Regions from separate parts of the Paenibacillus sp. FSL W7-1332 genome, predicted to be linked through region 3. Evidence: a T-box and tRNA genes for the amino acid it is inferred to sense, from the RefSeq annotation. Region 3 holds a T-box; the other regions hold tRNA genes.

Region 1 (2,202 bases), 3.5 Mb from region 3:
CAGGCTCCCACTCTTCCGCGTGGTGAACGTGTTTGCATACGGCGCAGATGGGAATATGCCCGGGAAGGGGAAAGCTGTGAGCCAGCGCTTGTTCCAGCAGCAGCTCCTTGCGTTTGAACTTCGTAATATCCGTAAATGATATCATAGCTCCGTGAATACGGCTGTCCTTGTTGATAAGCAGCGGCAGTACCTCACATAAAACCCAATTCTCTTGGCCGTTCCATTGTACGGCATATTCAAAGGAATAATCAGATTGCTTCCCCAACATAACATCTCTTACGGAGGGCAAATCCAACTCACGGAAAAAGTGACCAAATGAAGCCAGACTCAGGGACTTGGAAGCGAGATTAAAAAAAGATGCCCCCTGCCATCCAAACTCAGGGGAAACACCATATCTTCCGGCCATGGTAATGAGTGGATCGTTAATTTTGTCTATGATGCCATCCGGCGTAATGATCATCAATCCTTTGTTCAAGGAATGAACCGCATTATTCCAGGATGTGATCATGGTATCGTAGGGCAAATGACTCGCTCCTCATACTGAATAGACTCATGAGTAAAAGATACAACGATCCATGAGTACTATGGTATAATTTAGGCAATATATATTTGATTATACACGTAAATAAGTGGTTTTGCAAGAGAAAAATACGTACATAAGTAATTTTCTTTCAAAGAGAACTAGGAAGGCGGTTGTTTGATGCAGTCTATTTACCAACGAATCGAACATCTCATAGAAAGCCGAGGTATGACCAAGAAGGCGTTTTGTGAAACCCTCGGGATCAGCACAGGAAATTTTGGTGATTGGAAGAGGGGGAAAACAACGCCGAGTACAAATAAATTGATTGAGATTGCTGCATTCTTTTCCGTAAGCTTGGATTGGTTGATTATTGGCAAGGGCAACCCTACCCGCGTCAATGAAGCGCGTGGGGAGTACGAAGTGGACCCGGAATCATCCGATCTTCCCATCATGTCCGGATTGGCAGAGAATGAGAAGGAGTTTATCCGGGAATACATCGAGTTTTCGGCATACCGGAAGGAAAAACGAAACGATAAGACCTAGCTGCTCATGCGTCTAAGCGACCCCCCCATAATTTGGATCTTTACTTTTGTGTGACGGAACAGTATAATAGGGAATGTTCGCTACAGAACATCCCTTATAACATGCGGTAGTGGTGGAATGGCAGACACGCTATCTTGAGGGGGTAGTGGGTGTATACCCGTGGAGGTTCGAGTCCTCTCTACCGCATACTTTATGAAGAAGCTGTTTATCAAGAGGAATTCTTCCTTTGATAAACGGCTTTTTTGTTTGCTTGGCAAGCTGGGACATGCTGTTTCTTATGCGAGTTTGCCCAATTATCGTTTCAATTTGTGCTGCAAGTTTAAAGAGTACATGTAGAGACCATAATAGGGCATGAAGGAGATGAACGAGCATGAAACCATTATACACAGCAGATGTAAAAGTCATTGGAGGGCGTGAAGGCTCTGTTGAATCTACCGATGGGGTTCTTAATCACAAATTAAGCATGCCGAAGGAGCTTGGAGGACCGGGCGGTGACGGAACCAATCCGGAGCAGCTGTTTGCGGCCGGCTATGGCGCCTGTTACGAAAGCGCCCTGGCTCATATCGCCCGCAAAGAGGGCATCGAGCTCAAGGATGTCGTGATCCATTCTCAGGTCATGATCGGAAAGGACGATGGCGCTGACGGTTTTAAGCTTGCGGTGAAGCTGAAGATCGAAATGCCGGGAATCGAACGAAGCCAGGCGGAGGACCTCGCGAAGAAGGCGCATGCGTTCTGCCCTTATTCCAAGGCTACCCGAGGCAACATCGACGTGGAGTTAAGCGTAAGCGAACCATAAAGGAATTCGGATGGTCCTCTGAAATGGAGGGCCATCCTTTTTTGTCGGCTTACGATGCGGAATATGAAACTTTTTACATGATACTCCGTATTTCAGTTAAAGCTATGAATTGGAAAGGGGCGCTTAAGATGAGTATTGAACAAATGATAGAGGAACGGTTTGTATGCAGCAAATGCGGAGGGAATCACTGCCAGACGAAAGAGGTCTCGATGTCAGGGGCCGGGCTGAGCAAGATGTTTGATATTCAGCACAATCATTTCCTATTTGTTTCCTGTACGAACTGCGGATATGTGGAAGTGTTCAACCCGGATATATTAGAAGGTAAAAAGAGGGGGCAGCTTGG
Region 2 (2,202 bases), 3.2 Mb from region 3:
CTCAGCGTGATATTCAAAGATAATTTGAAAGTGGAAGCTGCTTTAAAAGGCATCCATGCCGCGGTGGTCGCCTTGATTATCGTAGCCGCTTTGAAAATGTGGAAATCCTCCATCCTGGATGCTGCGACGCTGATCATTACTGCGATAGCGGTTATGTTGCTTTTGTTCACCGGTATTCACTCGTTTTTGTTAATCTTAGGCGGACCGATTGCAGGGATAACGATCGTCCGGATTAAGCGAAAATGCGGGATGACCGTACGTATGGAAAAGGCGTGGACCGAGGAAAATCGGGAGCTGCATTTCCCCGAATATTACATCTGAAGGGTGATCATCTAATGCTGTGGCAGTTGTTTCTTGTCTTTATCAAAGTAGGGCTCATTTCATTTGGCGGCGGGTACGCGGTGATGACGCTGATTCAGCGGGAGGTGGCCGTAAAGGGATGGATGAATGCCGATGAATTTCAGGAGATTGTGGCATTGGCGGGAATGGCCCCCGGCTCCATTGCTACGAATGCCGCGACGCTGATTGGCTATTCAGAAGCGGGATTTTTAGGCGCTATAGCAGCTACGGTAGGCATCATTCTGCCTTCATTGGTTATCGTTATCTTAATTACGGCTTTCTTTATGAAGCTGCACAGCAGTGAATGGGTCAAGTCGTCGTTTTACGGTTTGCGTCCCATCGTAACAGGCTTAATCATTTACGCCGCAATCCACTTCGGACTAAGCGGGCGAAGCGAGCCGCTGCTGAGCTGGTCGATGACCGGAATGCTGCTGATTTGCGCAGTATGTCTTGTCCTGGTAACGAAATACAAAGTCCATCCATTTGCCGTGATTTTGTTGTCGGCCGTCGCGGGAATCGTCATGTTTTGAATGGAATCGAGGTTTGCAAATTGTTTTCTTTTGCTTGTTGACTCACTTGGCGATGCATGATATTATGAATTTCGTTGCTGCAAAACAATGCACAATAAAAAACGCGGTCGTGGCGGAATTGGCAGACGCGCACGGTTCAGGTCCGTGTGGGCTAACCCCCGTGGAGGTTCGAGTCCTCTCGACCGCATCTATGAAGCAAAGCTGTTTTTCAAGTGAAATTAAACTTGAAGAACAGCTTTTTTCGTTCCTCTTCATGTGGAAATCGCGTTATACTAAACTGGAGGAACCGTTCAGCTTTAGGGTGAATGGAGTGGATTTATAATATTTGGCCTGTTAGCAGAAGTCACTGGCGGGTTATTTTGAATACAAGGGGTGTGATCCTGTGATAAAACCTCGAAAAGGGCTTGGCTTTATTTTGTTGATGCTCGTAGCTGTGAGTTTGTCTGTTGGATGTCAACGAACAGATGTGGGGAATGTGGCTGAGCATCCTGTGCCTGAGCGATCGTTGGAATCTTCGAATGGAGATACTCAGAAGACAGAGCTCTCTTCCGGATCAGAAGATCCTTTAGGTGGAGGGAGCGACGCCGCAGGAAGCGGTGCGGTCGCAGAACAGAATGATACGGACGTAACTCCAGATAATCAGGCCGCTGAACCCGATGTGGATTTAGCAGATGTGACGGCGGTCCGGCACATTAATCATAACTCGGGCTGGATTGGTGGAGAAGGCTGGATTGCTTTTAGTGATAACGGTGGCACGGAATGGGAGGTTCAGGCTCAGCCAAAAGGCACCGTACGCCAAATCTTTGCACTGAATGGCAAGCAGGCCTGGACTGTGATGGAGAATAACGATCTGTACCGCACAACGGATGGCGGTGAGACGTGGATTCGGATTGGAAGCACGCCGAATGCCGGATTTCTTCATTTCATTTCGCCTGAAACAGGATTCAGCGGGCAAGCCAAAACCGAGGACGGGGGCCAAACCTGGAGCAACCTGGATATACCGGATACGACCGCCAGCAGTCCTGCCACGGGAGCTATCACCGATGAAGCTGCCAGAGCTCCCAAGAACGAAGAGGCTGTTTCAGGATCGTTGTATGTTGTTAACACGAAACCCCATAACTGATTGATAACAAAGAAGACCGGAGCTCTCCGGTCTTCTTTTTGTGGTTATGCCTCCAATCTCAGCAAGAAAGAGGCAGAACGATAAACATCATATCGTTCATTAAGGCAGCTCTTTGAATATCATTCGTGAGCCCAGCCATAGACCAGCGGCAACTCCGAATAAGCCGAAGAGGGCCACCAGGACGATCAGATTAAAGGAGTGCCAACCAAG
Region 3 (2,202 bases):
ACGTGCTGCTTGATCTTGATAAGCCTTGACGGCTTCACGCTGATCGGCTGACGTAATCTTATCTACGAGGTCATGCTCCGGCGCCAGAACGCAGTAGGTTGCCCCGAACAGCGTATCCGGACGGGTCGTGAACACCTCCAGATGACCATCGTAACCTTCGATGTCAAAACGAACCTCAGCGCCTGTGGATTTGCCGATCCAGTTGCGCTGCATATCCTTCAGGCTTTCGCTCCAGTCCAGTTCATCCAGATCTTCAAGGAGACGATCCGCGTATTCGGTAATGCGCAGAATCCATTGGCGCATCGGTTTACGTACGACCGGATGGCCCCCGCGTTCGCTCTTGCCGTCGATGACCTCTTCGTTCGCAAGCACGGTACCGAGCGCTTCGCACCAGTTCACCGGCACTTCAGCCACATAGGCAAGGCCGCGCTTATAAAGCTGGATAAAGATCCACTGGGTCCATTTATAATATTCCGGATCGGTTGTGCTGATCTCGCGGTCCCAGTCATACGAGAAGCCCAGAGATTTGATCTGGCGGCGGAACGTATCGATATTCTGCACGGTAAACTCGCGAGGATGTTTGCCTGTGTCCATGGCATACTGCTCCGCTGGCAGACCGAAGGCGTCCCATCCCATCGGATGAAGCACGTTGTATCCGCGCATCCGCTTGTAACGGGACACGATGTCAGTCGCCGTGTACCCCTCCGGATGCCCTACGTGCAGGCCTGCTCCTGATGGATACGGAAACATATCCAGCGCATAAAATTTCGGTTTGGATGATGAATCTTCCGTTTTAAAGGTTTTGTTCTCATCCCAGTATTGCTGCCACTTCGGTTCGATGGCCTGCGGCTGATAGCCGTGGCCGGTTGGTTGATTGTCCGTCATACTCCATTGCTCCTCCTTCACAGTCAAGAGGCAAGGCCTGTGCCGTTGCCCAAAAAAACAAAAAAACCTCATCATCCATAGCGCTGATCGCTAGGGACGAGAGGTTTGATTCCCGTGGTACCACCCTAGTTAGCCAAAGGCATGCTTTGCCTTTCACTCCCTTTGCATCCTTATCGCGGATGAGACGACGATGCTTCAGCGGCCGAATCTGCCGAAATACAGCGGCCGGGTTAACACCATTGCTCCGAGGCGAGTTCATTCCTATCGTCAACCGGTTTTCACCAGACACCGGCTCTCTGCATGATCGAAAGTGGAACGATTGATCCTCATCATCGCGTTCATATTACCGTTTTAATGTGGCTATTATACCCAAAAAGTCCGATCAAGTCAACGAAAGCTCTTCCCCGCTTCTGCGATAATATTCCGGCGTCGTCCCGACCATGGCTTTGAACATCCGGCTGAAATGAGCCAAATGCTTGAAACCTGCCGCCTGGCTGATCTCCGTGATGCTGAGATGCGGATGGAGCCTGAGCAAAATTTTAGCTTGGTTAATCCGCCGGTGATACAAATATTTAAACACCGTCGTTCCGGTAACCTCCTTAAATAAGGAGGATAAATAGTGTTTCGTAATATGCATATCGCGGGCAATTTGCTCCAGCGTCAGATCCTGCATATAATGTTCCTCGACGAACGATACGACATGCTGGACATGCCGCTCTTTCTCGGAGATAGAGTCCTGATCCTGCACAGCGTCCTGGCACCAGTCCGCGATGACGTACATCATCTCCTGAATACGCAAGGTCATCCGTTCCTGGCGAAAACCGGCCGTGGATGCCGAGAGGCGATGTATATCGGCCAACATGCCTTCGAATTCGTCCCGATTGGCCCCTGTCAGTGTCATGCGATGATTTCGCAGCGATTCGAAGGGATCCAGCAATATCGATTTGGCCGTCTCCGAAAGCCCTTTGCAGATCCAGGCCGGATCGAAATGCAGAATACTTCTGACGTATCTGGAATCGGGCTCAACATTCGGACAATGGAGCGTAAGCCCGTTCATCAGGAGCAGATCCCCCGGTTTCAGGGTGAAAACGGAATCGCCGATCAAATAAGTGCAGCGTCCTTCATGGAAATAATAAATTTCATAAAAAGCATGCGAGTGAAACTGCCCTCCCGACAGCGGCTGTTCATTGTAATAGGTCAGATCAAACGGCGCTTGCAGCTGCATGCGGTCAAAGCCTGGCATCATATCGACAGATGAGGTCATCTAGAGAATCGCCCCTTTAGCGATTTTGGAGTTATATAACCCACAACGTAACG
Region 4 (2,202 bases), 160 kb from region 3:
CCAGTCGAGCGTATCTTGATGCCATGACCATAATACGGTCAGCATACCGAAATCCTTGCTCGTGCGGACAATTGCTTCATTATAGCTGCCTCCCGGTGGACGAAACAGGACGGTTCGAATGCCGGTTGCCTGAAAGATCGCATCTTGCGTCTGGTTTAACTCGTTTGTTAACTTGCTGACATTAATATTGTGAAAAGGAGGATGGGAGTAAGAGTGATTGCCGATTTCATGGCCTTCCTGCAGCTCCCGCGCTACGATCTCGGGGTGCTTCTCCACCCGGCTGCCAACAACGAAGAAGGTGGCTTTTGCGTCATATTGCTTTAGCAGATCCAGAATTTGAACGGTGTTCTGCGCGTCCGGACCATCGTCAAAGGTAAGAGCAATTACTTTATTGTGAGTGGGGACTTCCCATACTATCTCGCCTCGTTCCTCATAATAACCCCTGCCCTTGGAAGCGGATGGCGCATGGCTGGCGTTGACAACATGTTGATGGCAAAGGGAGATGGAGAGAGCGATCCATATGACGGTTGAGAGTTTTTTCATGGTGAGCGGTATCCTTTTCTCTGTTGTTCTAGTCTTCGCAAATGACAGTGCAAGCATATTTATCATTTGGTGATTACGGTAAAATTATTCTTTACGGAAAGCGGAAGGATTCGAACGGATGGGTTAGCGCGGAGGCTTGAAGCTATCGAGCATGAGGCTTTGGATAGGGTGATGCGAAAAATTATGAGTTTCATATATTGACATCATATGGTTGGACATGGTATTATCAATTTTGTCGCTAAGACGAAATGTGCACACCTAGATATCGGAATGAGATCGCAAAATATTGCGAATTCCACGCGTACCTTCGGTTATGTAAGTGAACGTGAACGACGCTAGGAACATGCGCGGATAAATATGCCGGGGTGGCGGAATTGGCAGACGCACAGGACTTAAAATCCTGCGGTAGGTGACTACCGTACGGGTTCGACCCCCGTCCTCGGCATTATAACAGCGTCTGGTAAGATGCAAAATAAGTCGGCCCCCGTATGGGTGCCGGCTTATTTTTTAAATCGACACAAGGTCAACTCATGATGCGTGTTGTTATTTGATTCAAATTGAACGGAAGATGTTGGTGTTCCGATTATAGAAATCGCATTCTTTTATGATTCCATGCTGGCCTGTGTGAGGAGGAGAGAGGAGACATGCGGATGTTTAACAATGATTGGGACCTTATTCTGCAGGGAGAAATGGATAAGCCTTATTTTCAAGCGTTGATGGAACGGGTGGACGAGGAATACCGGCGCTGCACGGTGTATCCCCCCAAGGAAGATATATTTCGGGCTCTTCAGCAAACATCGTACCAATCGACGAAAGTCGTTATTTTGGGACAAGACCCTTATCACGGTCGAAGACAGGCGCAGGGGCTGAGCTTTTCCGTCTCGCCCGGGGTTGCGATTCCTCCGTCTTTACGAAATATACATAAGGAGCTTGCTTCGGATCTGGGAATCTCGATTCCCAATCACGGTTCCTTGCAATCGTGGGCGGATCAAGGGGTGCTGCTGCTTAACGCCGTGCTTACGGTTCGCGAAGGCGAGCCGAACTCACACAAAGGGATCGGGTGGGAGAAATTCACCGATACGGTCATTACGAAACTGAATGAACGCGATCAGCCGATGGTTTTTATATTATGGGGAAGTTACGCACAGAAGAAAGGCTCCTTCATAGACCGAAGCCGGCATAAGGTGCTTGAGTCCAGTCATCCGAGTCCGTTTGCAGCGCATAAAGGATTCTTCGGTAGTCGTCCATTTTCAGCATCTAATGCTTTTTTAATGCAAAAGGGTATGGATCCGGTGAATTGGGACATTCCGAACACGCCGGGCGATGGAGATGAATAATCCGCGAGAGGTGACCTTCATGAAACATTGGATTGGTCGTCATGTTGTCATTCAGCGTTTAGACGGGGCAAAAAGCACGGTTGAAGGTGTGTTGAAAGGATGGGACCCCGTTCAGGAAAAAGTGATTCTTGGCCCGGGTGAGCTTGTTATACCGTTTCGTGCCATTCATAGAATTATGCCGAGAAACGCATACCCGGCCTTGAACTCCATCGGTTATGTCGTGAACCATACCATTCAATTCGATAATGCCGTCTATTTCGGATCTTCCGTCATGATATGGAGGGGCAACCGACTGGTGTCATCACAGGCCATCCTGACTTCT

The links. A T-box is a leader RNA that pairs with one kind of tRNA and senses whether it is charged. The one in region 3 lies ahead of leuS (leucine--tRNA ligase), so its partner is inferred to be a tRNA-Leu.
Region 1: it encodes a tRNA-Leu, which carries the amino acid that the T-box ahead of leuS (leucine--tRNA ligase) is inferred to sense. The anticodon was not compared.
Region 2: it encodes a tRNA-Leu, which carries the amino acid that the T-box ahead of leuS (leucine--tRNA ligase) is inferred to sense. The anticodon was not compared.
Region 4: it encodes a tRNA-Leu, which carries the amino acid that the T-box ahead of leuS (leucine--tRNA ligase) is inferred to sense. The anticodon was not compared.

What each region holds. Positions count from the first base shown of each region.
Region 1 is NZ_CP150209.1:6,139,092-6,141,293, reverse strand. It holds gene MKX98_RS27775 (PAS domain-containing protein) at 1-523, opposite strand, end outside; gene MKX98_RS27770 (helix-turn-helix transcriptional regulator) at 701-1,063, shown strand; tRNA gene MKX98_RS27765 (tRNA-Leu) at 1,167-1,249, shown strand; gene MKX98_RS27760 (organic hydroperoxide resistance protein) at 1,434-1,859, shown strand; gene MKX98_RS27755 (zinc ribbon domain-containing protein) at 1,988-2,202, shown strand, end outside.
Region 2 is NZ_CP150209.1:5,358,145-5,360,346, reverse strand. It holds gene MKX98_RS24290 (chromate transporter) at 1-321, shown strand, start outside; gene MKX98_RS24285 (chromate transporter) at 336-869, shown strand; tRNA gene MKX98_RS24280 (tRNA-Leu) at 973-1,056, shown strand; gene MKX98_RS24275 (hypothetical protein) at 1,252-1,992, shown strand; gene MKX98_RS24270 (hypothetical protein) at 2,092-2,202, opposite strand, start outside.
Region 3 is NZ_CP150209.1:2,137,446-2,139,647, reverse strand. It holds gene leuS (leucine--tRNA ligase) at 1-885, opposite strand, end outside; T-box leader at 975-1,227, opposite strand; gene MKX98_RS09290 (AraC family transcriptional regulator) at 1,268-2,149, opposite strand.
Region 4 is NZ_CP150209.1:2,294,121-2,296,322, forward strand. It holds gene MKX98_RS10000 (polysaccharide deacetylase family protein) at 1-543, opposite strand, end outside; tRNA gene MKX98_RS10005 (tRNA-Leu) at 903-988, shown strand; gene MKX98_RS10010 (uracil-DNA glycosylase) at 1,194-1,880, shown strand; gene MKX98_RS10015 (hypothetical protein) at 1,900-2,202, shown strand, end outside.